DNA from 4 places in the Nocardia sputi genome. Region 4 is predicted to be linked to each of the others. Evidence: riboswitches for the same ligand, from Rfam matches in the RefSeq annotation. Region 4 holds a riboswitch; each other region holds the start of a gene.
The links. A riboswitch is a leader RNA that binds a small molecule or an ion and turns the genes downstream of it on or off. The one in region 4 is predicted to bind S-adenosylmethionine.
Positions count from the first base shown of each region.

Region 1: another riboswitch for S-adenosylmethionine. It lies ahead of M8859_RS34020 (ABC transporter substrate-binding protein); the one in region 4 lies ahead of M8859_RS10180 (hypothetical protein).
Region 2: another riboswitch for S-adenosylmethionine. It lies ahead of M8859_RS19915 (aminotransferase class V-fold PLP-dependent enzyme); the one in region 4 lies ahead of M8859_RS10180 (hypothetical protein).
Region 3: another riboswitch for S-adenosylmethionine. It lies ahead of M8859_RS07670 (rhodanese-like domain-containing protein); the one in region 4 lies ahead of M8859_RS10180 (hypothetical protein).

Region 1 is NZ_JAMFLC010000037.1:28,812-36,049, forward strand. It holds gene M8859_RS33995 (phytoene desaturase family protein) at 1-740, shown strand, start outside; gene M8859_RS34000 (carotenoid biosynthesis protein) at 737-1,621, shown strand; gene M8859_RS34005 (LppM family (lipo)protein) at 1,675-2,457, shown strand; gene M8859_RS34010 (glycosyltransferase family 2 protein) at 2,493-3,659, shown strand; gene M8859_RS34015 (hypothetical protein) at 3,687-4,394, opposite strand; SAM riboswitch class I at 4,780-4,873, shown strand; gene M8859_RS34020 (ABC transporter substrate-binding protein) at 4,994-6,613, shown strand; gene M8859_RS34025 (ABC transporter permease) at 6,616-7,238, shown strand, end outside.
Region 2 is NZ_JAMFLC010000015.1:65,125-72,362, forward strand. It holds gene M8859_RS19905 (M1 family metallopeptidase) at 1-253, opposite strand, end outside; gene M8859_RS19910 (Pls/PosA family non-ribosomal peptide synthetase) at 253-4,176, opposite strand; SAM riboswitch class IV at 4,702-4,815, shown strand; gene M8859_RS19915 (aminotransferase class V-fold PLP-dependent enzyme) at 4,863-6,182, shown strand; gene M8859_RS19920 (Uma2 family endonuclease) at 6,256-6,699, shown strand; gene M8859_RS19925 (flavin reductase family protein) at 6,728-7,238, opposite strand, start outside.
Region 3 is NZ_JAMFLC010000004.1:133,426-140,663, forward strand. It holds gene M8859_RS07660 (FAD-dependent oxidoreductase) at 1-992, opposite strand, end outside; gene M8859_RS07665 (Rv0361 family membrane protein) at 1,372-1,821, shown strand; SAM riboswitch class IV at 1,885-2,001, shown strand; gene M8859_RS07670 (rhodanese-like domain-containing protein) at 2,016-2,432, shown strand; gene M8859_RS07675 (O-succinylhomoserine sulfhydrylase) at 2,429-3,643, shown strand; gene M8859_RS07680 (RpiB/LacA/LacB family sugar-phosphate isomerase) at 3,698-4,144, opposite strand; gene M8859_RS07685 (type 1 glutamine amidotransferase family protein) at 4,251-4,880, shown strand; gene M8859_RS07690 (MarR family winged helix-turn-helix transcriptional regulator) at 4,904-5,353, shown strand; gene M8859_RS07695 (HAD-IIA family hydrolase) at 5,485-6,243, opposite strand; gene fgd (glucose-6-phosphate dehydrogenase (coenzyme-F420)) at 6,541-7,238, shown strand, end outside.
Region 4 is NZ_JAMFLC010000005.1:204,591-211,828, reverse strand. It holds gene M8859_RS10190 (MFS transporter) at 1-862, opposite strand, end outside; gene M8859_RS10185 (TetR family transcriptional regulator) at 995-1,699, shown strand; SAM riboswitch class IV at 1,752-1,862, shown strand; partial or broken gene M8859_RS10180 (hypothetical protein) at 2,102-2,377, shown strand; gene metX (homoserine O-acetyltransferase MetX) at 2,413-3,531, shown strand; gene M8859_RS10170 (winged helix-turn-helix transcriptional regulator) at 3,560-3,937, opposite strand; gene M8859_RS10165 (nitroreductase family protein) at 4,007-4,654, shown strand; gene M8859_RS10160 (DUF3017 domain-containing protein) at 4,706-4,951, opposite strand; gene M8859_RS10155 (DUF2071 domain-containing protein) at 5,314-6,045, shown strand; gene M8859_RS10150 (NAD(P)-dependent oxidoreductase) at 6,278-7,180, shown strand.

The sequences.
Region 1 (7,238 bases), on a different contig from region 4:
TGATCGCGGGCAGCCATGTGCTGACCACGCTGGAGCTGCTGCACGACGGCGGTTTCGACGGCGCGGTGCTCGACGACTGGCACAGGCGCATCCGCGTCGGCCCCGGGATCGGAATGGTCGTGCGGGCCGCCACCTCGGCGCTGCCCCACTACCCCGGCAGCCCGGCCGAGCACTCCGCCCGCGGCCTGCAATTGCTGGTGTCCGATCGCGCGCAGCTGCGTCGCGCGCACGGCGCGGCGCTGGCGGGGGACCTGCCGCCGCGACCGGTCGTGCTGGCGATGAGCTTCAGCGCCCTCGACCCGACCATCGCCCCGGCCGGTGAGCATCAGTTGTCACTGTGGGCGCAGTGGCACCCGTACCGGCTGGCCTCCGGCGCCGACTGGGCCGATCTCGCACAGCGGGAAGCCGACCGCATCATCGCCGAAGTCGATTCCTACGCCCCCGGTTTCGCCGAGACGGTGTCGCGCACCCACGTGCAGACGCCGGTGGACCTGGAGCGCGAACTCGGGCTCGTCGGCGGGAACGTCATGCACGTGGAGATGTCGCTGGACCAGATGATGCTGTGGCGGCCGCTCCCGGAACTGGCCGGGCAGCGGGTGCCCGGCGCGCCGGGGCTGTATCTGACGGGCGCGTCCACCCATCCCGGTGGCGGCGTCTCCGGGGCAAGTGGCCGCACGGCCGCCACCCTCGCCCTGCGCGAGATGAACCGGCGCCGGATTTCGCGGTGGCTGCGACGATGACCGACGCTGGCGACCTATCCCTGACGACGCAACGGAATGTCTCCGTGCGGGAGCACCCCCGGGATCCGGGGTACCGCTCGGCGGGCTCTCTCGTGCCCCTCGTCTTCGTCGCGCTGACCATCGTCGCGCAGATCGGTTATCCGTTGACCACCGGCGGCGCACGCGACCGGATCACTGTCGCGATCGTGCTGCTGTGCGCCGGAGCCGCCGTGGCACACGCGACGGTGACCAGGGGATTCCGCTATGCCGTCGGCTTCCTGGTCATCGTGTCCGGCATCGGGCTCGCGGCCGAGGTGATCGGCACCGCGACGGGAATGCCGTTCGGCTGCTACTCGTACGCGACCGACCGGCTCGGTCCCGCCCTGTTCGACGTTCCGTTGATCATCCCGCTGGCGTGGACCGGCGGAATGTACCCGGTATGGGCGGTGGCCGGGATGTTGTCCCGGCACACGGGCGCGCGAATCATGTGGACAGCGGCCGGCGCGGTGGGCTGGGATCTGTTCCTCGATCCGCAGATGGTGGCCGACGGGCAGTGGACCTGGTGTGACACCAGCTCCGGACTGCCCGGACTGGACTGGATTCCGGTGACCAACTACCTGGGATGGTTCGCCGTCGCGCTCGTGATGGGCGCGTTGCTCGCGATCTGGGAGCGCGCGGCGCCGGATCCCCCACGGGCAGGCGGGCAGGCGGTCGCGCTCACCGTCCCGGTGGCCTTGTTCCTGTGGACCTGGCTCGGGTCGGCGCTGGCCCACGCGGTGTTCCTCGACCTGCTGCCGTCCGCCGGTTACGGCTTCGCGGGCCTGGCTGTGCTGGGCGTTCCCCTGCTGGTGGCCGCGGCCCGCGCGCGCCGCCGCCCCGGCGCGCCACGCCCGGTGCGGTAGGCCGACGCGCGCGGAGACCGGCGCGTTTCATTCCGGGCGGATGGACTGGCACGATGTCACCCGTGCAGCCGAGTCCCGTCACCACGAAGCCCGATGCTCCGCAGCCGCCGCAGCGGCGGGGTTCACGCCGCGGCGTGCGCGTTGCGGCGGCCGTTCTGCTCGCGGCGATGCTGGCGCCGATGCTCGCGGGCTGCCTGCGGGTTCAGGTATCGATGGGTGTCTCGTCCAACGACCGGGTGTCCGGACGGATCGTCGCCGCCGTGGTGCCCGCCGACCCCGGTGACAAGGGCCCGCAACTGAAGGCGCCCGAGACGCTGGCCGCGAAGGTGCGGGTGGAGCCCTACGCCCAGGACGGGTACTCCGGCAGCCAGGTCTTCTTCGAGGATCTGTCCTTCGGTGAGGTGCAACAGCTCGGCCAGCTGTCCGAGCAGACCCAGGGCATGTTCCAGTTGCAGTTCCAGCGCACCGGCGACCTGGTCGGCCTGACGGGGCGGGTGGATCTGAAATCCGTCCCGCCGCACGGCTCCGACGTGCAGTTCACTATCGCTTTCCCGGCTCGCGTCGCCAAGACCAACGGCAGCCGCGAGGGCGACAACGTGGTCTCCTGGAAGCTCCCGCCCGGCGATGTCTCCACACTGCGCGCCGAGGTCAGCTACGCCGACCCGAACACCCGCTCGTTCGCGGGCTGGGCAGGCATCGTCGGCGGCATCACGCTCGCGGTGGCCGCCATCATCGCCGCGATGGCGTACATGGACCGCAACCCCGCCCCGCCCGGCGCTCCGGAAGTCGGCTTCTCCCTGAGCCGCTGGTGGCGCACGGTGACGCAGAATCGCTGAGCGGCAGGTCGGTGCGGCGGGATAGCGTGGCGCGCATGGTGAGTGCCGACCTGCCGAAGACGTTGCGCGCGAACTCGATCCTGCCCGCCGGCGCTACCGCCGTAGCGGCGCTCGGCGCGGGCATCGCGCTATACAACCGGATCACCGTGCAGCGGCTGGCGAATACCCCTGCGACGGTGATCGAACCGGTCACCGTCTGCGTCCCGGCGCGCAACGAGGCCGGGCGGCTACCCGATCTGATCGGCGACCTGCGCGCCCAGGTCGGCCTACCGCGCATGGCGGTGCGCATCCTCGACGACGCGTCCACCGACGACACCGGCGCCGCGGCCCGCGCGGCGATCGGCGACGACCCTCGTTTCACCCTGCTGCGCACCGAGTCCGACCCGCCGCCCGGCTGGACCGGGAAGGCCGCCGCCTGCGCGCGGCTGGCCGAGGAGGTGTCCACGCCGGTGCTGATCTTCCTGGACGCCGACGTGCGGCTGGCCCCCGCGGCGCTCGCGGCGGCGGTCGGCGCGCTGCGCAGACGAGGAGCGGCGCTGGTCTCGCCTTGGCCGCTGCAAGAAGCGGATTCGATGGCGGAGGCCCTCGTGCAGCCCCTGCTGTGCTGGTCGTGGGCCTCGACGCTGCCGATCGCCGCGGCCGACCGGAGCCTGCGGCCGTCCACGGCGGTGGCCTGCGGCCAGTTCCTGGTGTTCGACAACGCCGTGTACCGCGCTGCGGGTGGCCACGCGGCAGTGGCCGGGAGCATCACCGAAGACCTCGACATCGCCCGTACGCTGCGACGGGGCGGGCACTCGACCGTTCTGGCGGCCGCGGGACCGCTGGCTCGAACCAGGATGTATCACGGCGCCGCCGAACTGGACGCCGGCTACACCCGGTGGCTCTGGTCGGCCTACGACGGCACGATCACGGGCGGAGCGGCGGTGGGACTGCTTGCCGCCCTTGCCTATTGGGTGCCGCCCGCGGCGGCCGTGCTGGGCCGGGGCTCGGCCCGGCGGACAGGTGTGATCGGCTGGCTCGCCGCCGTCACCGGGCGGCTGCTGGCCCGCTCGACCGAAACCGGCGGTCCGCTGCGAGGCTCCGATGTGCTGGCCGCCGCGGCGCATCCGGCATCAGTGGCGGCGTATCTGCTGTTGTGGGCGCGTTCGCATCGGGCCCGCCGCCGCGGCACGGCGCGCTGGAAAGGTCGCTCGCTCGCTTGAGCCGACCGTGCCGCGGCGGCCGCGACCTCACGGCACCGCGGTGATTCCGACCGTCGGCAGGAAGAAACAGGACTTGGCGCCGTTCTGAACCGTGCCGAACACCGCGGCCAGCACGGTGCCCTTGCCGGTGTCCACCGGAATCGCACGCACCCCGCCCATCGGGAGGGCCGCGACGAGGAAGTCCCGGATGGCCTGCTCGGCGCCCGGCCGCAGGTCCGCTGGGACGGCCGCAGGAATCATCGCGCGGGCGATCTCCGACAGCGGCCCCATGGCGGCCGTGCCGCTGCGGCCGGTACTCAGGTTCAGCCAGGCGACCTGCATGCCCGCGGTGTTCGGGCCGTCCGGTCCGAGGCCGTAGGGCACGAAGGTGAACATGGCCTGCCCGGATTTGACCGCACTGAGGTCCAGGCCGGGGATCTGCACGGTGTTCTTCGGCCACGGCCCCGGAATGGCGCCCGCGACAGCGGGCGCCAGACCGGCCGTGGTGTTGTCGAGGCAGAACGCGGACGCGGTCGGGTAGGCGAACGGCTGGATGCCGAGCGCACGCAGCGCGTCGACCGCGGCGTGATAGGCGCCGAGCAGGTCACCGGGGGCGGCGATCGGCACGACTTGGTCGGAGAACGCGGGAATGGTCGCAACCGGGGCCGCGAGCGCGGCGCCGGGCCCGGCGAGCACGAGGGCGATCGAACTGGTCGCGACAGCGGACAACTGGGTCAGACGGCGCAATATGGTCACGAAACCTCCTCATCGGCGGAACGATCGAGGGGCACAGTACTCCGGCAAACGCGCCCAGCAGCCGGGATTGCGCACAGCAATTTTGCGGTGAGTCTCGTTTGCCCGGAACGGGAGACTTGCGGGGCCGACCTGTGTCCCGGCCCCTCGGCGAGAACCGTATGCTGCATCGAGCCGCCGACTTTCGGCTGGACGCCCTCGGTGATCACGCGACCGGCGCGCACCCGCGCTCGACAGAGCAGCGCATGCCTGGTTACTACAAAGACCCGATGAGACCGCGTGGGACAAGATCTACGCTCACGGTGATTAGTTTCCTTGTTCCAGCCTTCGCTTGCTGGGCATCATGATTCGGCTCGACCCTGACACCCGCTGACGGGAGGGTTGACGCCAACCATCCAGAGCGACTGAGAGACCTGGCTCGTCGACGTCGCAGCAACCCCCCGGTCACCGGGTGCGGGTGCTTCCGCCGGGACCGATGGAGGAACCGAAGTGCTCGAACCGCGCCGCCGCATTCCCAGCCGACCGTTGCCGACCGGCGTCGCGGACACCGAGTCGTACCAGGGCGAGCTACTCGCCCGCACCGAAGTATCTGGAGTTGCCTCGTGATCCCAACCCGTCACCGAATCGCCGCGCTGGCCTGTGCGCTCGCCGCGGCCGCCACCGTGGCCGCCTGCGGCAGTGATTCGGCCGCGCCAGGCGCCGACGCGGGACCACCGCAGCCGGGCGGCACCTTGCGCTACGGCCTGTCCCAGGCGCCGACCTGCTCGGATCCGGCGCAGGCCGGTACCAACCAGACGCTGTACGTCGCCCGGCAGATCGTGGATTCGCTGACCGACCAGGAACCGGCGACCGGCGAGCTGAAACCGTGGCTGGCACAACGCTGGGAAGTGAGCCCCGACGCGAAGGTGTTCACCTTCCACCTGGCCGACGGCGTCACCTTCAGCGACGGCACGCCGCTCACCGCGGACTCGGTGCGCAACACCTTCGACTCGATCGTGCGGCTCGGCTCGGGCAAGGCGCCGCTGGGCAGCAGCTATCTCACCAACTACGTCGGCACGACCGCGGTAGACCGGCGCACCGTCCGGGTGGAGTTCAGCAAGCCCAACGCGCAATTCCTCCAGGCGTCCTCGACCACCCAGCTCGGCATCCTGGCCGACGCGACCACGAGCAAGCCCGCCGAGCAGCGCTGCCTCGGCGACAACGTCGGCAGCGGGCCGTTCACCTACGCCGCCTACCGCCAGGACGCGGCGGTGACGCTGGCCAAGCGCACCGGCTACCACTGGGGCTCGGCGGTGTTCGCCCATCGCGGCGAGGCCTACCTGGACAAGATCGAGTTCACCGTCGTGCCCGAATCCGGGGTGCGCACCGGCAGTCTCGCCTCCGGGCAGCTGGACGCGATCAGCGACGCGCTGCCGCAGGACGCCCCGCAGATCGAAGCGGCGGGCGGACGCGTGCTCAGCACCGCCAACCCGGGAATTCCGTTCGGATTGCAACCCAACGTCACCCGCGGTCCGCTGCGCGATCCGGCGGTGCGGCACGCGCTCTTGCCCGCGATCGATCGCAAGCAACTGGTGGACACCGTGCTCGGCCCGCAGTTCGAACCCGCCACCAGCGCGCTGGCCGGCACCACCCCTGGCTACACCGACCTCTCGGCGCACCTGGCCTACGACCCGGCGAAGGCGCGCACTATCCTCGACCAGGCCGGGTGGGCGCCCGGCGCGGACGGCATCCGGACGAAGAACGATGAGCGGTTGAGCTTCTCGGTGCTCTTCAGCCAGGTGTTCGCGGGCAACCAGGCGATCCTCGAACTGGTCCAGCAGCAGCTGCGGCAGGTCGGCGTCGAGCTGAAACTGGACCTGGTGTCGGTGGCGGAGACCACCGCGCGGCAGAACAGCAAGGATTTCGACACCGCCTACTTCAACACCACCCGCGCCGACGGCGACATCCTGCGCACCTCCTTCGGACTCGACGGGCGCAATCTCAATGTCCGCGGCCCGATCTCGTCGCTGGACGACGCGTTGAACGGCCAGCTCGACACGGTGGACCCCACGGCACGAAACGGGTTCATCCGCACCGCGCAACAGCAGGTCCTCGAGGCGGGGTTGTTCATCCCGACCGTCGAGCTGTCCCAGGCCATCGGAGCGGGCCCGAACACGCGGGATCTGAAGTTCGAAGCGTCGGCGCGCTTGCAGTTCTTCGACACCTGGCTGAGCGGACGATAGTCATGGCGCGCTACTCGGCGCTGCGGGTGCTGCAGGCGATCTGGGTGCTGTGGGCGGCGTTCACGCTGTCGTTCGTGGTGCTGTACCTGCTCCCGGCCGATCCGGTCTCGATCGCGGCCGACGGCGGCGGAGCGGGCACACCGGTGGACAAGGCCGCCATCGCCGAATTGCAGGCCCGTTACGGGCTGGATCGGCCGCTGTGGGAACAGTACTGGACCGCACTCGGGCACGCCGTTCGCGGTGATCTCGGGCATTCCATCGCGACCGGGCAACCGGTCACCGGCGCGATCGGCGACGCGCTGCCCGCCACGCTCGAATTGACCGGCGCCGCCCTGCTCTTCGCGGTCGTCGGTGGCGTCTCGCTGGCGTTCGCGGCGACCCATACCCGTCGACCGTGGCTGCGCAGCGCCCTGGCGGCGTTGCCGTCGCTGGGCGTCTCGGTGCCGACGTTCTGGACCGGACTGCTTCTGCTGCAGGTGTTCTCGTTCCAGTTGCGCCTGGCGCCCGCGTTCGGCGGGCACGGTTTCGCGGGCACGGTGCTGCCCGCGCTCACCCTGGCCCTGCCGATCGGGGCGGTCATCGCGCAAGTGCTCACCGCCGGGCTCGAAACCACCTGGCGCCAGCC
Region 2 (7,238 bases), on a different contig from region 4:
CGTGCTGGTGGGCGAATTTCGCGGCCTTGACCCCGTTGACGAACACCTTCGAGACGCTCAGCCCCTGAGCGAGATCGAGGGCGAACCGGGGCCGCGCCTCGGTGGTCACCGCGGTGATCGCGGCGCGCGCGGTGAGCCGGTTGGCGGCCACCCGGTAGGCCAGATCGAGTTCGTATCGGGACACCCGATACCCCCGGTTGCCGTTCTGCGGTAGGTACTCGTCGATGGGGGCTTCGTAGAACTTGCCCGCCATCAGCTCGCCCCGGGGTCGCCCGTGAACCAGGGCGCGATCGGGTTGCCCCACCAGCGCGTCGAGGCGGGCACCGCGTCACCGCGCATGACCAGAGAGGCCGGGCCGACGGTCGCGCCGTCGCCGATCGCGGAGGCGGGCAACGCCACGCAGTGCGGTCCGAGGGTGGCGCCCGCACCGAGGGTGACGGTGTCCATGGCCATGATCCGGTCGTGGAACAGGTGGGTCTGCACCACACAGCCGCGTTCCACGGTCGCGCCGTCGCCGAGAGTCACCAGATCCGCCTCCGGTAGCCAGTAGGACTCGCACCATACCCCGCGGCCGATGCGGGCGCCGAGGCCGCGAAGCCAGAGGTTCAGGACGGGCGTCCCGGTCGCCGCGCGCGCGAACCACGGTGCGGCAACCGTTTCCACGAACGTGTCGGAGACCTCGTTACGCCAGACGAACGAGCTCCACAGCGGATGCTCCTCGCTGCGGATTCGTCCCACCAGCAACCATTTGGCGGCCACCGCGCTCGCTCCGGCGACGGCGCCCGCCGCCAGCAGCACCAGCCCGCTGAGCAGTCCGGCGGTGAGGTGGCCGAAAGTTCGCGCGAGCCAGGCCAGGGTGAACAGCACGCCGAGGCCGATCGCGAAGGTCACCAGGACAGGGAACAAGCGGCAGGTTTCGACGAGGCCCCTGGCGACGCGCAGGCGTAACGGCGGGTCGAAGGTCCGCGCGGTGTCGGCGCTCTCCGCGGCGCGGCGCAGCCGCACCGGCGGGCTGCCCAGCCAGGACGAGCCGGCCTTCGCCTTGGACGGCGCCGCCGACAGCACCGCGACCAGGCCGTTCTTCGGCACCCGGCGGCCGGGCGCGGTCATCCCGGAGTTGCCGAGGAAAGCGCGCTTGCCGACCTTCGCCTCACCGATGCGCAGCCAGCCGCCGCCGAGTTCGTACCCGGCGATCATGGTGTCGTCCGCCAGGAACGCCCCGTCGGCGACGGTGGTGAACTTGGGCAGCAGCAGTACCGTGGACGCCTCGACGCTCTTGCCCACCTTCGCCCCGAGCGAGCGCAGCCACAGCGGCGTGAGCAGGCCGGCGTACAGCGGGAACAGGAAGGTGCGCGCGGAATCCAGCAGCCGCTCGGTGGCCCAGGCCTGCCAGCCGACGCGGCTGCGCACCGGGTGGTAGCCCTCGGTGAGACCGATGCTCAGCAGCCGGACCGCGACGATGGTCGCCGCGGCGTACACGCCCAGGCTGAGCAGGGTCGCGAGGGGCAGGACGGTGAACGCCCGCGCGACGCCGTCGGCGAGCGTGCGGGTGTCGCGAACGAACCACGCGATGAACACGCCACCCGCGCCGATACCGAGAATCGGCATGGCGGCCAAGGCCATCGAGGTGATGCCGAAGACGCCGACCCAGTGCCGGGCTCGGTCGGGCCGGTGCGACGGCCAGCGGTGCTGGGCCTTGCCGACCTTCACCGCGGGCGAACCGGCCCACTCCTGGTCGGCCTTCACCTTGCCCGATACCGCGGAGCCGGGCGCCACCTCGGCGTTCCTGCCGATCTTCGTGCCCGGCAACAAGATCGAGCGCGAGCCGACCACCGCGCCGGGGCCGATGGCGATCGGACCGAGATGCACCACGTCGCCGTCGATCCAGTAACCGGACAGGTCGACCTCCGGTTCCACGCTGCAACCGTCGCCGAGTTCGAGCATGCCGGTCACCGGCGGGAGACTGTGCAGGTCGACGCCCTTGCCGATCTTCGCACCCAGCGCGCGAGCGAACGGCACCATCCACGGCGCACCGGAGAGGTTCTCGGCGCCGCTGGCCGCGGAGAGGCGGACGGCCGCCCACAAGCGCAGGTGCACCGATCCGCCGCGCGGATAACGGCCGGGGCGGATGCCACGCAGCAGCAGGCGCGCGCCTGCCACGCAGATGGCCATGCGGCCGGGTGGGGAGATGAACAGCGCGAACGCGACCAGCGTCCACCACCAGGACAGCTGGGGCAGCCAGGGCAGCGAGCCGGACCAGGCCGCGATGTTGCCGACGATCGCCAGCCAGGTGAGCCACTGCAGCCCGGTGAGGGTGGTGAGGGGGATGGTGGCGAGCACCTGCGCCGCTTGCGCCATCGGTGGCGTCGGTCGCACCGTCCGCTCGGCGACCGCCACCGCGGGCGTGGTCTGCTCCAGCAGGTCGGCGAGCGCGCCGAGGCGGGGATGGTCGTAGACATCGGCGACCGTGATCTGCGGATACCGTTCGCGCAGCGCGGTGACCAGTTGCGCCGCCGCGAGCGAGCCGCCGCCCAGATCGAAGAAGTCCGCGTCGAGATCGCCGACCTCCGCGCCGAGGATGGAATCCCACAGCCCCGCAACCCACTGGGCGGTGCCGGTCAGGTCGTTGTCGTCGTCGTCCTCGGCGGCATTGGGCAGCGGCCAGGGCAGCGCGTCCCGGTCGACCTTGCCGGAGGTGCGGGTGGGCAGCTCGTCGACCACCGCGAGCCTGGGCACCAGCGGCGCCGGGAGTTGTCCGGCGAGGGCGGCTCGCGCGGCCTTGGCATCGAAGTCCGTCCCCGGCCCGGTCAAATAGCCGACCAGGAGCTTGTTGCCCGCCTTCGTGGTTCGGATGGCCGCCGCGGCGCCCGTGACGCCCGGGAGGTGCTGGAGAGCGTTGTCTATCTCGCCGAGTTCGATGCGCCGACCGCCCAGCTTGATCTGATCATCGGCGCGGCCGAGGAAGATCAGCCCAGCGCTGTCGTTGCGGACCAGATCGCCGCTGCGGTAGGCGCGCTCCCAGCCGACGGAGTTCAGCGGGGCGTACTTCTCGGCGTCCTTGACCGGGTCGAGGTAGCGCGCGAGACCGACTCCGCCGATCACCAATTCACCGGATTCGCCCTCGGCCACCGGATTGCCCGCTGGATCCACCACGACCAGATCCCAGCCGTTGAGCGGCAGTCCGATCCGGATCGGCCACCGGCCGTCCAAGCGCGCGGCGCACGCGACGACCGTCGCTTCCGTGGGGCCGTAGGTGTTCCATACCTCGCGAGCCGAATCACCGTTGCCCGCAAGGCGTTCGGCGAGTTCCGGCGGCACGGCCTCGCCGCCGAAGATGAGCAGGCGCACCGCCTCCAGCGCCTCGACCGGCCAGGTCGCCGCCAGGGTCGGTACGGTCGAGACCACGCTGATCTCCCGCCGCACCAGCCAGGGACCGAGATCAGCTCCGGTGCGCACCAGATCGCGTGGGGCGGGCACCAGGCAGGCGCCGTTGCGCCAGGCCAGCCACATCTCCTCGCAGGAGGCGTCGAACGCGACCGACAGACCCGCGAGTACCCGGTCACCGGGACCGATCGGAGCGTCGCGGAGGAACAGGTCCGCTTCGGCGTCGACGAAGGCGGCGGCGTTGCGATGAGTGACCGCCACGCCTTTCGGGGTTCCGGTGGAACCGGAGGTGAAGATGATCCAGGCGTCGTCGCCGGGGCCGGGCAGCGTCGACCAGGTCTCCTCGCGCTGCCGCTCCGCCGCGCGGATGCCCGCGGCGGTGGTCTCGATGCCTTGCGCGGTCACGATCGCGGTGACCTGCGCCTCCCCGAAGACCAGTTGGGCGCGCTCGTCCGGGTCGTCGGCGTCGACCGGCACGTAGGCGGCGCCGGAGTACAGGATGGCGAGAATGGTGACGTAGAGCTCGCGGGTGCCCGAGGGCATGCGCACGCCGACCCGGTCGCCCGGCCGCACGCCCGCCGTGGCGAGGCGAGCCATGGTCTTCTCGATCTCGACGACCAGCTCCAGGTAGGACAGCACGACTCGGCCGTCATCGATGGCGGGGGCATCGGGGTGCGCGAGCGCCGTCGCGGTGAGGATGTCGACCAGCGTCCTGGCCGCCGGCGCGTGATCGCCGCGCGACAACGGACGCGCCGGCGCGTCGACCTCTGTCTCGAGCTCTGTCTCGAGCATGGTGCTCTGTGCACCTCCCATCGACCTGCCTCACACTTTCCTGTTGTTGTGTCATAGCTGGGTTACCAAAGGGCAAACGCCATGCTGGCCAGTTGTCCACGGTACCCGGGGTTGTCGTCGTTTGTTGTTCACCGGACGGCGCGCGGGAGCGGCCGGTGCTGCGGGTGTTGTTGCAGGTGAGCCCGCTATTTACGGCTTTCCGCAGGGCAACGGCTGGTCGGCGGGTCAGTCTCGTGCATTCGCCACGAGATCGCTGAACCGAGGGTGTGATTCCGCTCATCGAAGTGGTCGGTTGCCTCCCGCACGGTGGTGCCGAACGTCGAGTCGCGGATCGCGGCACCGGGCGCGGTGGCAGTCGTCTGTCGCCGAGGGGTCCACGATTTCGCGAGGCAGGCGCGGCTCGCGTGTCTTCGTGGGGGTGCTTGTAATGGCTCCCACATGGTGGTTAGGTCCACGCGGTGCTCGTGGGGGACTCGGGTCGGATGTGGTTGACAGTGCCGGGGCGCTTCTGCCACTCTCGGGTCAGGTCATGAGTGCCAGTGCAAAGCCCCGGCTTGCTGGCCGGCAACCCTCCTCCGCGGTGGGGTGCTCCGGGTGACGACCCGGCCGCCGCCCGACCGGGCGCGGCAAGCGCGGACTCGACGACTCATCTGATCGCGGGTCCCTTAGCCGACGGGATTCACGTGATGACTACTGCCCTCGACAACGCCTGTGCCGCACTCGCCCAGGTCTCCGGTGACCAACTGCGCGTGCCGCTGGTGCAAGGCGGAACGGCGACCTACGCCAACTTCGACTACGCGGCGAGTGCGCCCGCTTTGACGCAGGTCAGCGAGCGTGTGCAGCAGCTGCTTCCGTTCTACGCGAGCGTGCACCGCGGTGCGGGCTACGCCTCCCGGATCTCCACCGAGTGCTACGAGGCCGCTCGCGGGTCGGTCTGTCGGTTCCTCGACACCGCCGACGACCAGGTGGTCGTCTTCACCCGCAACACCACGGACTCGCTCAACCTGCTCGCGTCCTGTGTCCCCGGCGACACGGTGGTGCTCGACATCGAGCACCACGCCAACCTCCTGCCGTGGACCAGGAATGGAAGGCGCGTCGTGCAGGCGGCGGGCACGGTCGAGGAGACGATCGGCAAGCTGGTCGCCGAACTGTGCAGCAGGCCCGCGGCTTTGCTCGCGGTGACCGGCGCCTCGAACGTGACCGGTGAGGTGCTTCCGCTGGAGCGTCTGGCCACCATCGCCCACCAGTGCGGCGCCCGCATCCTGGTGGACGCGGCGCAGTTGGCGCCACATCGGCGGATCAGCCTGCGCGACACCGGCATCGACTATCTGGCGTTCTCCGGACACAAGCTGTACGCGCCGTTCGGTGCGGGTGTGCTGGTGGGCAAGCGGGATTGGCTCGACGCGGCCCAGCCGTACCTGGCCGGTGGTGGGGCGGTGCGCGAGGTGCGTACCGACGGGGCCGAGTGGGCGCCTGCTCCGCAGCGGCACGAAGCCGGTTCGCCGAATGTGCTCGGCGCCGCCGCGCTGGCCGCCGCCTGTGACACGCTCGGTGCCATCGACGCCGAAACCCTTGCCGCGCACGAGCATCGGCTCGCCGACCGCCTCCGCGACGGCTTGGCCGCGATCCCCGGCGTCCAGCTGTTGCGCATCTGGACTGACAGTCCCGACTCCGTCGGCATCGTCGCCTTCACACTCGCCGACTTCGCCCCCGGCCACGTGGCCGCCTATCTCTCCGCCGAGCACGGCATCGGCGTGCGTGACGGACGTTTCTGCGCCCATCCGCTGCTCACCCGCCTCGGGCTGGCCGGCGCCCTGCGCGCCAGCATCGGCCTCGGCACCACCTCCGCCGACGCCGACCGTCTCGTCGAGGCCGTGGACACCCTGGTGCGCACCGGCCCCACCTGGGACTACACCGTCACCAACGGCCTGTGGAATCCCACCCCCGAAACCCGCCCCTTCACCTCCACGGCTCCCGCCGGCGCTGCCCCCTGCTTGGTCGGCTGAGTCCGCGTACGCCCGATCAGGGCAGCGCCGCCGGATACTATCGCCGTATTCGAATCCGAGCTGAGGCGAACTTATGAGCACGCTGCCCGTCTGGGCCACCGATCCGGGGGCCCTCCTCATCACAGAGGAGGGCTACGCGGCGCTTCCCGAAGACATCCAGCGGCAGATCGAGGTGGTCGACGGCCATGTGATCATCTGCCGCAGTGGGACCTTCGAGCACAACAATGTGGCGCGGCGACTGGCCAACGCGTTGGAGCAGGCCGCCCCGGACGAGCCGTGCACCGGAGTAGTGACCGACTTCGAAATGCATTACGTGCGCAGCCGCCTGGGAAGCCCTGGTTTCTCTTTTCGCCGCCCGGACGTGGCGTTGCACCGGTGTATCAATGGCGATCGCAAGTTGACGACGGCGGACGTACTGCTGGTGGTCGAAGTCGTCTCACCAGTGTCCGAGTACGTGCTCCGGCTGACCGGCCCTTTCCCCGTGGACGTCGACTTCGCCACCTTGGACGGGGCGTGAGGCCGGGTGGCGTAGTCGGAATCTACGGTCAGTCGCCCAGGGCGGTGGGGCGGTAGTAGCGGCCGTTGTAGTACAGCAGTGGCGAGGCGGCGGGCTTTTCGTCGGTGTTGTCGTGGACGCGGGTGACCAAGCCGACGACGAAGGTGTGGTCGCCGATGGGGATCAACTGGTGCACGGTGGCGCGCAGCCAGATGGGGGTGCCGTGCAGAACCGGTTCGCCGGTGTCCAACGTGGTCCACAGTGCGCGGTCGGTGAAGCGCTCCTCGGCGGCGCGGGAGAACCGGTGGGCCAGGTGCTGCTGGTGTTCGCCGAGGAAATGGATGACGACGGACTCGGCGTCCAGCATGGCGGACAGGCTGGAGGAGGTGTGCGCGATGTTGAACGAGACCAGCGGCGGATCCAGCGACAGCGAGGCGAAGGAGGTCGCGGTGAAGCCGACCGGCCCCTGCGGCGAGTTCAGCGTCACGACGGTGACGCCCGCCGGATAGTGGCGCATGGACGCGCGATACTGCTCCGCGGTGATGCCGCTCAGATCATCG
Region 3 (7,238 bases), on a different contig from region 4:
GTGCCCTTGACGTTGCCGGTGCCGTCGAGCTGGGTGCGCTCGGTGCGCAGGCCGACGACCTTGCCGTTCTCGCCGAGCACTTCGGCGGGGGATTCGAAGAAGTGCAGGAACAGTTTGTGCGGCCGGTTGCCGACGTCGCGGATGGCCCACTGCTCGAGGGTGTTGGCGACCATGTCGACCTGCTTGGAATGACGGCGCGCGGCTTCGGAGCCCTCGTCGTAGTCGATGTCCTCGGGGTCGACGATGACTTCGATGGTGGGGGAGTGGTCGAGCTCGCGCAGTTCCAGCGGGGTGAACTTGGCCTGGGCGGGTCCGCGGCGGCCGAAGACGTGGACCTCGACGGCCTTGTTCTCCTTCAGGCCCTTGTAGACGTTCGGCGGGATCTCGGTGGGCAGCAGCTCGTCGCCGGTCTTGGCCAGCACGCGGGCGACGTCGAGCGCGACGTTGCCGACGCCGAGGACCGCGACCTTCTCCGCGTCCAGGGGCCAGGTGCGGGGGACGTCGGGGTGGCCGTCGTACCAGGAGACGAAGTCGGCGGCGCCGAAGGAGCCGTCGAGATCGATGCCGGGGATGGGCAGCGCCCGGTCGGCGTTGGCGCCGGTGGAGAAGATCACCGCGTCGTAGAAGGCCCGCAGGTCGTCGAGAGTGATGTCGGTGCCGTAGTCGATGTTGCCGAGCAGGCGGACCTGCGGCTTGTCCAGCACCTTGTGCAGGGCGGTGATGATGCCCTTGATCCGCGGGTGGTCGGGCGCGACGCCGTAGCGGATCAACCCGAACGGCGCGGGCATCCGCTCGAACAGGTCGATGCTCACCTCCGCATCGGACTTCATCAACGCGTCGGCGGCGTAGATCCCAGCCGGCCCGGCGCCCACGATCGCGATGCGCAGCGGGCGGGTCCTCGCGGTGTGCGCGTCAGGCCCGGAGGAGGAAGCCTGCGTCACCACGGAGGGCTCGCGCACACCGCCATCCGATACTTCACTCTGTTCGGTCATCTCTTTACGCGCACCTTTATGGTCGAAACAATTAATGACGTCTGGGCTTAGCTTAGGCTAAGTTGACGCACCGGCTCGGTCGCACCCGTCCGGTGCGGACGCCGGCGTTGCCGGCTCGTGGCTGCACGGTGCTCCGTTCGCCGCGGCGATGAGCTGCCGATTCGCTATGACAGCAGGCCGCCGTCCCGCGATTCTATCGGGATGGTCCATACCGCCCCGCGTCGGTGCGTGAACTCGGCGGATGCCATCGCATGTCACATTCCTCGCTTACCCGCTCCCGCGCCGCCTATCGCGCCCCGCCCGCAGCTGGTCCGCGCCGCCACTGTCTCGAGCCGGGGCCGAGCGCTCGATACCGGCGCCGACCAGGGATCATCGAGCCATGACCGAACAGCAGCCGACCGCGGGCGAGGACGAGATCATCCGGGTCGATCAGACCGACAAGCGCTCCGCGGCCCCGTTCGTCGCGGCAGCGGTGGTCGCGGTGATCGTGCTGATCGCGATCGTGCTCGGTGGCGTGCTGTCGCCCGCTGAGAAAAATGTCACAGAAGCCGACCGCATCGTGGCGGCCGTGCGCAACTTCGTCGACGGCTCCAACCGGAGCGACATCGTGCCGCCGCCCGGCACCGCGTGCCAAGGATTCGACGCCGACCGCTCGCCCCTGGCGGGACAGGACGGCGCCGGAAAGCCCGTCGAGATCGCGAAAATCGACCCGCCGATGGTGGACGGCGACCGGGGCAAGGCGACCGTCACCACGACGGTGGACGGCAGGGCGGCCACCTCCACCTGGATTCTCACCAGATCCGGCGACAAGTGGCTGGTCTGCACCTGAGCGTTCCCGCAGTGTGAGCCATCGTTTGACACGATGACCCGGGTCGGTGCAATCTCAGTCGAAGGTCATGAGAACCAGTGTCAAGCCCCGGCATTACTGGTCGGCAACCCTCCTCCGCGGTGGGGTGCTCCGGGTGACGACCTGGCGGCGCCTCGGTCCCGGGCGCGGCAAGTGCGGATTCGCAGGAGGTGCACATGAGTTATGCCGGTGACATCACTCCGCAGCAGGCATGGGAACTGTTGCGGGACAATCCCGACGCCGTCCTCGTGGACGTGCGGACAGAAGCGGAATGGAAGTTCGTCGGCGTCCCCGACACGAGTTCGATCGAACGGCCGACCGTGCTGATCGAGTGGGTCGATTCCACGGGCGCCCGCAACGAGGCCTTCGTCGAGCATTTGAAGCAGGCGCTCGACGGCCACGACCCCGAGGCCCCCGTCGTCTTCCTCTGTCGCTCCGGTCAGCGTTCGGTGGGCGCGGCGATCGCCGCCACGTCGGCGGGCTACCGCACCTCTTACAACGTGCTCGAGGGCTTCGAAGGCCCTCTCGACGAATTCGGGCATCGCGGCGGCGCCGGCTGGCGCGCCCTCGGACTGCCCTGGCGGCAGTCGTGATCACCGGCGGCGCGTTCGACAAGCCGCTGCCCGACGGCGTCGGCCCCGCGACGCTGGGCGTGCGCGGCGGGCTGCGGCGCTCCGGTTTCGAGGAGACCGCCGAGGCGCTCTATCTGACCTCCGGCTTCGTCTACGAGAGCGCCGAGGCCGCCGAGGCCGCGTTCACCGGCGAGGTCGAGCACTTCGTCTACTCCCGCTACGGCAACCCGACGGTGGCCATGTTCGAGGAGCGGATGCGCCTGATCGACGGCGCCGAAGCGTGCTTCGCGACCGCGAGTGGCATGTCCGCGGTGTTCACCGCGCTGGGCGCGCTGCTGAAGGCGGGTGACCGGCTCGTCGCCGCGCGCAGCCTGTTCGGCTCGTGCTTCGTGGTGTGCAACGAGATCCTGCCGCGCTGGGGCGTGGAGACCGTCTTCGTCGACGGCGAGGACCTCGACCAGTGGGAGCAGGCGCTGTCGGTGCCCACCCAGGCGGTGTTCTTCGAGACGCCGGCCAATCCGATGCAGACCTTGGTCGATGTGCGCCGGGTGACCGAGCTGGCGCACGCGGCGGGCGCGAAAGTCGTGCTCGACAACGTGTTCGCCACTCCGCTGCTGCAACGCGGCTTCGAGCTCGGCGCCGACGTGGTGGTCTACTCGGGCACCAAGCACATCGATGGGCAGGGTCGGGTGCTCGGCGGGGCGATCCTGGGCGCGAAGGACTACATCGACGGTCCGGTGAAAACGCTGATGCGTCATACCGGCCCCGCGCTGAGCCCCTTCAACGCGTGGACGCTGCTCAAGGGCCTCGAGACGATGCCGCTGCGGATACGCCATTCGGCGGAGGCCGCCCTGCGTATCGCCCGCTTCCTGGAAGATCATCAGGCGGTCAGCTGGGTGCGCTACCCGTTCTTGGCGTCGCATCCGCAGTATGCCCTGGCCACCAGCCAGATGAGCGCGGGCGGCACCGTGGTTACCTTCGAGCTCAACGCCCCCGAGCACGAGGCGAAGAAGCGCGCTTTCGAGGTTCTCAACCGGTTGCGCGTGGTCGATATCTCCAACAACCTCGGTGACGCCAAGACCCTGATCACGCACCCGGCGACCACCACGCACCGCGCCATGGGCCCCGAAGGCAGGGCCACCATCGGTCTGACCGACGGCGTCGTCCGTATCTCGGTGGGCTTGGAAGACGTCGAAGACCTCCTCGCCGATCTCGAGCACGCCCTCTCCTGATCCCGCCGCGCGCGGGCAAGGGGTCAGGGGAATCTCGGGCAGCTGTGCGGCGTGTCAGGAGCGCCGTTCCATCTCGGCGAGATGGGCGATGTTGGCCTGGTCGTCGGGGGCGGAGCTGGGTTCGGTCGTGAACCACGCGTCCAGTATTTCGCGGAGTTCGGCGCTGGAGGTCGAACGCAGACTCAGGGCCAGGACGTTGGCGTCGTTCCAGGTGCGGGCGCCGGCCGCGGTCGAGGCGTCCGCGCAGAGGGCGGCGCGGACGCCGGCGACCTTGTTGGCCGCGATCGAGGCGCCGGTACCGGTCCAGCAGCAAACGACGGCCTGATCGGCCCGGCCGGAGGCGACGTCGCGGGCCGCCGCTTCGCTTGCCCACGCCCAGTCGTCGCGTTCCTCGTCCGATAGCGCGCCGTGCGGCACGATCTCGTGGCCGCGCTTGCCCAGCTCCTCGACCAGCTCCCGAGCCACCCCGGCCCACTCGTCCGCCGCCACCGAGATCCGCATGCACTCAGCGTAGTTCCCGGTTCGCCCAGGCGTCGTGCTTCCTACCCGGCGTTCGACGGCGCTGCGAGGATTGACAGTATGTTGTCAATTATGACAGGATACTGTCATGACCACGAAGACAGTGCACATGGCCGTTTACGACACGCTCGCCGACTGGGAGGTGGGCGCGGCCACCGCGCACATCAACAAGTCGAGCTGGCATCGGGAGCCGGGAACCTGGCAGGTGCGGACCGTCGGCCCGACGGCGGAACCGATCACAACGATGGGCGGGATGCGCATCGTGCCGGACCTCGTGCTCGCCGATCTCACGCCCGCCGACAGCGCGATGCTGATCCTGCCGGGCGCCGAGACCTGGGAGGGGCCGGAGCTGGAGCCGTTCGCCCACAAGGCGCGCGAGTTCGTGGACGCGGGTGTTCCGGTCGCCGCGATCTGCGGGGCGACGTTCGGCTTGGCCGAGGCGGGCCTGCTCGATACGCGCAGGCACACCAGCAATGTCGCGGAATTCCTGCTCTACAGCGGGTATTCGGGCGCCGAGCACTATGTCGACGAGCCTGCCGTCACCGACGGGGACGTGATCACCGCCAGTGCGAGCGCGCCGTTCGAATTCGCGCGCGAGGTGCTCGGCAGGCTCGGGGTGTACGAGCCGCATGTGCTCGACGGCTGGTACCGATTGTTCGCCCACGCCGATCCGGCCGGGTGGGCGGTGCTCGCGGAGTACGACGCGCAGCATGCGTGAGCGAGGGATATCGGAGGCTCGGCATGACCGGTGAACAGGAGCTGTTCGCCACGGCGGCGATCACGTCGTTCCGTTTGAACGGTCAGTTCCTCGCGGTGGCCGAGGAACTGGCGCGACCGGCGGGTCTCACCGCCGCTTGGTGGCAGGTGCTGGGCGCGGTGTTGCGGACGCCGCTGCCCGTCGCCGGGATCGCCCGCGAAATGGGCATCACCCGCCAGAGCGTGCAGCGCATCGCGGATCTGCTGGTGGACAAGGGACTGGCCGAATACCGTCCCAACCCCGCGCACCGCCGCGCGAAACTCGTCGCAGTCACCGACGCGGGGCTGGCCGCGGTCCGCCGCATCGACCCGCAGCACAAAGTGATGTCCGAACGGCTCGCGGACGAACTCGGCCCCGAGCAGCTCGTGCGCACCGTCGAGGTGCTCACGAAGCTGTCCGCCGCGATGGACGCGATCACCACCGACGCCGACTGAGGGCGGGATTTCCTCGAATGGCTCGGACGCAGAAGGAATCACGCATCACGGCCGATCGGTGCGCGTGACGGTGTTCGGACCGGAAGCGTCCAGCCCTGATCTGGTGGGCGGCTGTCGGCCCGCGCACCAGATCAGGCCGTGAACGGGGACTTGGTCTTGCCGATCAGGTCGGCGACGGAGTCCACCACCATCGTGGGCCGGTAGGGGTAGGCCTCGAAGGACGCGCGGGTGGAGATGCCGGAGGTGACCAGGATGGTGCGCATGCCCGCTTCCAGCCCCGAGATGACATCGGTGTCCATCCGGTCGCCGATCATCACCGAGGACTGGGAGTGCGCGCCGATGCGACGCAATGCGGAGCGCATCATCAGCGGGTTCGGCTTGCCGACGTAGTACGGTTCGCGGCCGGTCGCGCGGGTGATCAGCGCGGCCACCGAGCCGGTCGCGGGCAGCGAACCTTCGCGGGACGGCCCGGTCGGGTCCGGGTTCGTCGCGATGAAACGGGCCCCTCGCTCGACCAGCCGGATCGCGGTGGTGATCGCCTCGAAGGAGTACGTGCGGGTCTCGCCGAGCACGACGTAGTCCGGATCGCTGTCGGTCAGCACATAGCCGATCTCGTGCAAGGCGGTGGTGAGCCCGGATTCGCCCACCACGTAGGCGGTTCCGTTCGGCCGCTGTTCGCTCAGAAAGGTAGCGGTAGCCAGCGCGGAGGTCCAGATCGCTTCTTCCGGGATGTCCAGGCCGGTGTGGCGCAGCCGCGCCTGGAGATCGCGCGGGGTGCGGATCGAGTTGTTCGTCAGCACCAGGAACGGCGTCTCGTTGGCGCGCAGTTCGGCGAGGAACTTGTCGGCGCCCGGGATGAGGTGGTCCTCGTGCACCAGCACGCCGTCCATATCGGTCAAGTAGGACAGGATCGGCTCGTCGTCTGCGGTCACGCGGGCCATTATCCGCTATCGCCCCGCGACCGAAACCGGCACGACCGGCCGGGCCGGTGCCGTCGGCATCTTCGGCCGCAGAAACATTCCACCCCCGGCACGGCGTTCTCCTGTTACGGCCGGTCGAGGTGGGCCTGCGATCGCCCCACTGCGAAGATCATCCGCGCCGGGCCATCGGCAGGGGCGGCGGCAGCGTTGGCTACTGTCGATGACGGATCGCGATGGCAGCGAAACGAAACGCGAGGAGCGTGGCAGATGAGCGGACTCAAGCTCGGATACAAGGCATCGGCGGAGCAGTTCGGTCCGCGTGAACTCGTGGAGATCGCGGTGCTGGCCGAGGAACACGGCCTGGACAGCGCCACCGTGAGCGACCACTTCCAGCCGTGGCGGCACAAGGGCGGGCACGCGCCGTTCTCGCTGGCCTGGTTGGCCGCGGTCGGCGAGCGCACCAAGCGCATCCAACTCGGCACCTCGGTGCTCACCCCCACCTTCCGCTACAACCCCGCGGTGATCGCCCAGGCGTTCGCCACCATGGGCTGCCTGTATCCGGAGCGGGTCATGCTCGGCGTCGGCACCGGCGAGGCGCTCAACGAGATCGCCACCGGGTACACCGGCGAATGGCCGGAGTTCAAGGAGCGTTTCGCGCGTCTGCGCGAGGCGGTCGACCTGATGCGCGCCCTGTGGACCGGCGACCGCGTCGACTTCGACGGGCAGTACTACAAGACCGTCGGCGCCTCCATCTACGACGTGCCCAAGGGTGGCATCCCGATCTACGTCGCGGCGGGCGGCCCGCTGGTCGCGCGATACGCCGGGCGCGCGGGTGACGGGTTCATCTGCACCTCGGGCAAGGGCATGGATCTTTACACCGAGAAGCTGATGCCCGCGGTCGCCGAGGGCGCGGCGAAGGCCGGACGCGGCGTGGAGGACATCGATCGGATGATCGAGATCAAGCT
Region 4 (7,238 bases):
GGATGAGCAGCGCGGCGAGGAACGCGCCGCCCCGGTTGATCTCCCCCGGGATGTGCAGCGGCAGCAGCGGGTTCGACGAGCGCCGTTCGATCACGACGAAGGCGATGAGCAGGGCGAGCCCGGCGACGAGCAGCGCGAGGGTGCTTCCGGCCAGCCAGCCGTCGTCGGCGGCGCGGCTGAATCCGTACACAATGGCGATCAACCCGAACGTCACGGTGACGGCACCGGGCACGTCGTATCCGCCGCTGCGCGGAGCCGGGAGGTCCTTCGCCACCCAGGCCAGCGCCCCGAGCAACGCCAGCAACGCGATCGGCGTGTTGACCAGCAGGCACCAGCGCCACGACGCGTACTCGGTGAGCGCGCCGCCCGCGATCAGGCCGAGCGCGGCGCCGCCCGCGGAGATGCCCGCGAACACGCCGAAGGCGGTGGCCCGCTCACCCGGCTCGGTGAACGTCACCGACAGCAGCGAGAGCGCGGCCGGGGCGAGCAGCGCGGCGAACGCGCCCTGCAACGCGCGTCCTGCGAAGAGCTCCGCCCCGTTCTGCGCGAGACCGGCCAAAGCCGAAGCGCCGGCGAAACCGATCAGGCCGATGATGAAAATTCGGCGGCGCCCGAGGTAGTCGGCCAGCCGGCCGCCCAGCAGCAGGAGACCGCCGAAGATCAGCGTGTAGGCGGTGAGCATCCATTGCCGGTTGCCGTCGCTGATGTCGAGATCGCGCTGCGCGAACGGCAGCGAGATGGTCACGATGGTGGCGTCCAGGACCACCATGAGCTGGGCCGATGCGATCACTGCCAGCGCGAGCCAGCGCGCTGAACTGCCCGGCTTTCGCGATGCGTGCACCGCTGTCGCGGTTTCGGTCACGTTGTCTCCTCGTTCCTCGATGTCGGGAACCATCCTGTCATTGAGCGACATTTGGCGTCAAGCGCAAAATGTCGTAGTACGACATTTGTCGGTTACGGACAGGAAAACGGCGGATTGCGTTACCATGAGGACATGCTCGAGTCATCGGCGCCGATGGGCGCGGGCGCAGCGGCCGACCAGGCCCCGGCGACGGCAGGACTGCGCGAACGCAAGAAGCAGCAGACCAGGCTGCGCATCATGGCGGCCGCCCTCGATCTGTGTGATACGCAGGGCTTCGACGCGACCACCATCGAGCAGATCGCCAACGCGGCGGATGTCTCACCGCGCACGATCAACCGCTATTTCGACAGCAAAGAGGACATCGTCCTGGGGCCCGTCCACGACTTCGGGCGCACCATCGCCGAGACTCTGCGCGGAATGCCCCGCACGGGCAACGAGCTCGAGGCGTTGCGCGAGGCCTTCCTGCAGGTGGTCGATCGAGCCTCCGAGGCCGGTCCGGCCGACCCGCTGTCGTTCCGGCAGTTCCAGAAGGTACAGCGGATTCTGCGCAGCAGTCCGTCGGTCAGCGCGCGCAGTCTCGAACACGCCGACGACAAGCGGACCGCGATCGCGGCGGTGGTCGCCGAGCGCCTCGGTGCCGAACCGGACGCCCGTGCGGTGCGGCTCATCGTCGGCACCTGGCAACTGATCGGCCATGTCGGCATGGAGTGCTCGGACGACTTGTTCCTGGACGAGGATCTGGCCACCGCGGCCGAAGCGGGACGCACCGCGTTCACCGAGACCTTCGACGAATTCGTGCGCGTCTGCCGCGTCGCGCCGCAGCCCGGCGGCGAGTGAAGTCGGTGGAGGATTTCGGAGGCTGACCGACCGCCGGTTATGATGCCGGGCAGGTCATGAGTACCAGCGCCAAGCCCCGGCTCGCTGATCGGCAACCCTCCAACCGCGGTGGGGTGCTCCGGGTGATGACCTGGCTCCCGAAAGCCGGGAGCAAGCGCGTAGTAGGAGGTCGCCGGCATGTGTTGTCGTACACACCGCTAACCCCCCGAATACCGGCGAACACCTTCTTGGGAGCAAACCATGAGTGAATCCATCGCGCCCGGGGCCGTGCAGGACCCGGTGCAGTGGTCCTTCGAGACCGAGCGCAGCCGTGCGGGCCGGACCACCGACGGCACGCACGCCCCCGCGCTGCCGGTCCAGCGGACCGGTTCGCACACCTTCGGCGACGCCGCGCGGGACGGATCAGCCCTGCACAGCCGCGTGGCTACCATCGGGGATGTGCGTCCCCTCGTGATTCACCGTGCGTCGATGACGCATTCTCAGCTCACCCTCGAGGCACAGCTCGTCCTCGGAGTCGCTTCCGGACCGGTCCGCTCCGCCGTCGGCGTCGGCGTCGGCGTCGGCGTCGGCGTCGGCGTCGGCGTCGGCGTCGGCGTCGGCGTCGGCGTCGGCGTCGGCGTCGGCGTCGAGACCATGCCGACCGATCTGCGCGCCGGTTTCGCGGCGGCGGCGACGTGACCGTGGGTACCGAACAGAGCGTGCGGGCCTCCGCCATCGTCCTGCCGCCCCCGGATGGACAGCTCGGCACCGTGGCCATCGGCGATGTGCGACTCGAGAACGGAGCGGTCATCCCGGACGTGCACCTCGCGGTGCAGCGCTGGGGTGAGCTCTCCCCCGCGCTGGACAACGTCGTGCTGGTCGAGCACGCCCTCACCGGCGACTCGCACGTCGTCGGTAGACCCGACGACGTGCACCCGATGCCCGGCTGGTGGGACGGCATGGTCGGGCCGGGCGCGCCGCTGGACACCGACGAATGGTGCGTGATCGCGACCAACGTGCTCGGCGGCTGTAAGGGCAGCACCGGGCCGTCATCGCTCGCTCCGGATGGGAAGGTCTGGGGCGCAAGGTTTCCCGAGATCTCCATCCGCGATCAGGTGACCGCGGAGGCCGCTCTGTTCGACCTGCTCGGCGTCGAGCGGCTCGCCGCCGTGGTCGGCGGGTCGATGGGCGGCATGCGGGTGCTGGAATGGATGGTCGGCGCACCCGAGCGGGTCGCCGCCGCGCTGGTCCTCGCCGTGGGCGCCCGCGCTACCGCCGACCAGATCGGCACCCAGACCACCCAGATCGCGGCGATCAAGGCCGATCCGGACTGGCAGGGCGGCGACTATCACGGCACCGGCCGCGCTCCGCTGACGGGCATGGCCCTGGCCCGGCGGATCGCGCACCTGACCTACCGCACCGAGTTCGAGCTCGATCACCGGTTCGAGAACAGACCTCAGGACGACGAGGACCCGTGGACCGGCGGCCGCTACGCGGTGCAGAGCTATCTGGATCACCAAGCCGAAAAGCTGTGCAAGCGTTTCGATCCCGCCACGTATGTGCTGCTGACCGAGGCGATGAACCGCCACGACGTCGGCCGCGACCGGGGCGGCATCGAGGCGGCGCTCGCCGCGACGCCGGTGCCCTGCGTGGTCGGCGGCGTCGACTCCGACCGGCTGTACCCGCTGCGGACCCAACAGGAGCTCGCGGATCTCCTACCCGGCTGCGACGGACTCGAGGTGGTGCACTCGCGTGACGGGCACGACGGGTTCCTCACCGAGGCGGCCGCGGTGTCGAAACTGCTGACCGAGACCATGCGACTCGCTCGGGACGGCATCCGGACCAAGCGCTGACCGGCCCCGAGCATTCGGTGCCGGGCCGTCACCCCGCCGCTGCTCGTCGGGCCGCCTCGATCCGGTTGATGTTGGTTTCGATCCAGTCCCGCAGCGCCGCGATGGGCGTGCGCAGGCTGTGGCCGAGTTCGGTGAGCGTGTAGTCCACCCGGGGCGGGACGGTGGGATGCACTGTGCGCGTGACGAATCCATCGGCCTCGAGTTGGCGCAACGTCTGCGTCAGCATCTTCTGGGAGATGCCGCCGATCCGGTGGCGCAGGTCGGTGTATCGCAGGGTGCCGTCGGCGAGCGCGTCGATGATCAGCACCGTCCACTTGCCCGCGATGTGGTCGAGGACCTCCCGCGTGGGGCACTTCGCGGAGTACACATCGGCGGGCAGGCCGGAACTTTCCACGTAGGTGGGCACCTGATGGAGTGTAGCGCACTATAAAGTGCCGTCTTTCCATTGGAGTGTCACTCTCCGATAGTAAGAATCATGGAGATACAGCAGATCTCGGTGTCCGAAGCGATTCGGGGACGTCGTACAGTGCGGCACTACCGCGCCGACCCCGTGCCATCCGCACTTGTCGACGAGGTGGTCGAGTTGGCGATGCAAGCACCGAGTGCGTGGAACATGCAGGACCGGTCGATCGTGGTGGTGACCAGCGAGTCCGGCCGCGCGGCGCTGTCGGAGGCGGCGTTCGGCCAGCCGCAGCCGAGAGAGGCGCCGGTAGTGCTCGTCTTCGTCGCCGATCCCGCCGCCTGGCGCGACCACAACGCCGATATCGCCGAACTGGCCGGCCGAAACGGCGCGTGGAACGCCGAGTTCACCGCGTTGTTCGACGCGCGCGCCGAGTACCTGGCATTGGAGCAGCGCGGACTGCTGCGGGAGAACGCGGTCAAGAACGCGATGATCGCGGCCACCTACGCGATGCTCGCCGCCACCGGGCTCGGTTTGGCCTCCGCGCCGATGAACGGCTGGGACGCCGACCTGGTCAAGCAGGCCATCGGTATCGGCGACCGCGATGATCTCGCCATCGCGGTGCTGGTCACCATCGGCTACAGCGACGCCCACCCACCCCATCCCGGACGCCGTCCGCGCGAGCGAACGGTCTTCGCCGAGCGATACGCCGCTGCCCGCTGATCACGGAGGGGCGACTCGGCTCGGCCGGGTCGCCCTCCGATCGCCGACCTGTCAGCCGACGCCGAGCGTGTTGATCGTGGCCGCGAGGAACAGGATGCTCGACCCGAGCAAAGTCAGCGCGCCGACGTCGAAGGGCTTGCTGCGCACCGCGAGCAACCCGACCCGCGCGGTCGGCAGGCACAACCGGAATGCCGCTGCCAGCAGCGTCGCACCGCCGAAGAAGAACGCCCCCCGCCGCCACCGATCGGACGCGACGAACACCACCGCCACCACGATGACGAGCGTCACGACGACCATAGGCAGATGGCAGCGCAAGAACTGCGCCCCGAGACTTCGTCGCCGGCCCCGGTGCTCCGTGATAGGCGTGTCGGCATCGGTCACGCCCCGATTCTTGCAGACCCCCTCGCCATTGACCGGCATCGGGCGTACGCGGACGATGCGCGTCGTACCCGGCGCGCTGCCCGCGTACGAAATACGAGGAGCCGCGTCATACGGTCACTCGACCGACGCCGGTCGAGCGCGTGCGTCCTGCTACCTCGATCGAGGGCGACCGATACGCGGGTCGGTGCTGGCACCTGCGCCTTCCGTGTACCGTCGAATGCGGAGGGGTTGGTACCGCATCAGCGGTGGAGCCAGCTCCTGAGGAGAGGACCCGTTGCGTGTTGCCTCAGATCTCGAGCGTCATCGAGAGACGTCTTCTGGTCAATTACCGCGTCGAACCCGACGTTGCGGCAAACCTGCTACCGGCGCCACTGCGACCGCATCTGGTCGGCGACTGGGCGATCGCGGGGATCTGTCTCATCCGGCTCGCTCAGGTTCGTCCGGTCGGGCTGCCCAGCTCGGTCGGGGTGCGCAGCGAGAACGCCGCGCATCGAGTAGCCGTCGAATGGGACGGCCAGGATGGGGTCGAAACCGGCGTCTACATTCCGCGCAGGGACAGCGGCTCACCCCTGAATGTGCTGCTCGGAGGACGCCTGTTCCCCGGTGTGCACAGCTTCGCCCGGTTCGATGTCCGGGAAACTGCACACGATCTGCACGTCGCCTACACGACCAGGGACAGGTCGACCCAGGTCAGTGTGGATGTACGCACGGCCGACGAGTTCGAGGGCAGCGCGGTGTTTCCCGATCTCACCGCCGCTTCGCAGTTCTTCCGCCAGGGCTGCACCGGTTTCTCCGCCGGCCGTGACGGCACGCGCCTCGACGGCCTCGAACTGAGGACGCACGAATGGCGGGTGCACCCGGCGCATACGCACGCTGTCCAGTCGACTTTCTTCGACGACCCGACCCGGTTCCCACCCGGCAGCGCGACTCCCGACTGCACGCTGCTCATGCGTGATGTCCCGGCCGTATGGAACACCACCGCGCCGATGCGGACCCCGGCAACCGCCTGATTCCGCTACGCCGAAAGCTCGCCACAACGACGGAGGCGGCCACCTCGACCACGGCGGCCGATTGTGACTCCGGTCATACGAGTTACGGCCGAGCCCGCCGCTGTCTGGGCACTTACCTGGACGTACGCAACTCCTCCGAAAAGTGCGTACTTGTCGTCGTCGCTGGATGAGCAAACACTCGGTCCTTGTCGCCAGGCCGTGAGTCGCACGGACACGGCACGATTGGAGTCGCATGATCGATCAAGAGACCGCGGTGACCGTGCTCGGCACGGGTTCGATGGGCTACGCCCTCGCAAAAGCCTTCCTCGCGACGGGACATTCGACCACCGTGTGGAATCGCAGCCCGCAGCGGGCGGCACCGCTGGTGGACGCGGGCGCGCACCAGCAGTTCGACATCGCCGACGCCATCACCGCCAGCCCGCTGATCATCACCTGTCTGACTACGTTTCAGGCGACCCGCGACAGCCTGACCGCCGCAGAGACCGAGCTGAGCGGGCGAACCCTCATCACTCTCAACAGCGGCGCCCCTGCCGACGCGCGGGACTTCGCGCGCTGGGCGACCGGCCGAGGGGCGCGTTTCCTCGGGGGCGCGATCAAGAACGTACCTGCGGCCGTCGGAAAGCCGGACACGCTGCTGTACTTCGGCGGCGACGAAGCCGTCTTCGACGAGCACAAACAGACACTGCGGGCACTCGGCGGCGACCTCGTCCATCTGGGCGCCGAACCGGACCTGGCCGCTCTCTACGAATCCGCCGTCGGCGCCACACTTCTCCCCGCACTGCTCGGATTCTTCGAAGGCGCGGCGGTATTGTCCGCGCGCGGTCTGGCAGCAGGCACCATGGTGCCGTATTCGATCAAATGGCTACAGATGATCGAGTCACTGCTACCGATCATGGCCGACGAGATCGACAGCCAGGACTACACCCGGCTCGGCTCATCGATCGCGCTGTTCCACACCGCGATCGGCGATGACGAGCGGCTCGGCGCGGAATCGGGCGTCGACATGTCCTGGCATGCTCCGATGCACGACCTGCTGCGCCGAGCGGTAGCCGAGGGCCGGGGCGAGCAGAGCATCACAGCGCTGATCCAGCTGCTGACGCCCGACCGCGAACGGATCGACATCCGCGAAAGCTGACATCCGCGCCCGGAATGCGGTACCGCTCCGCTCCGGCGCCACCGCTGTGGCGGCACCT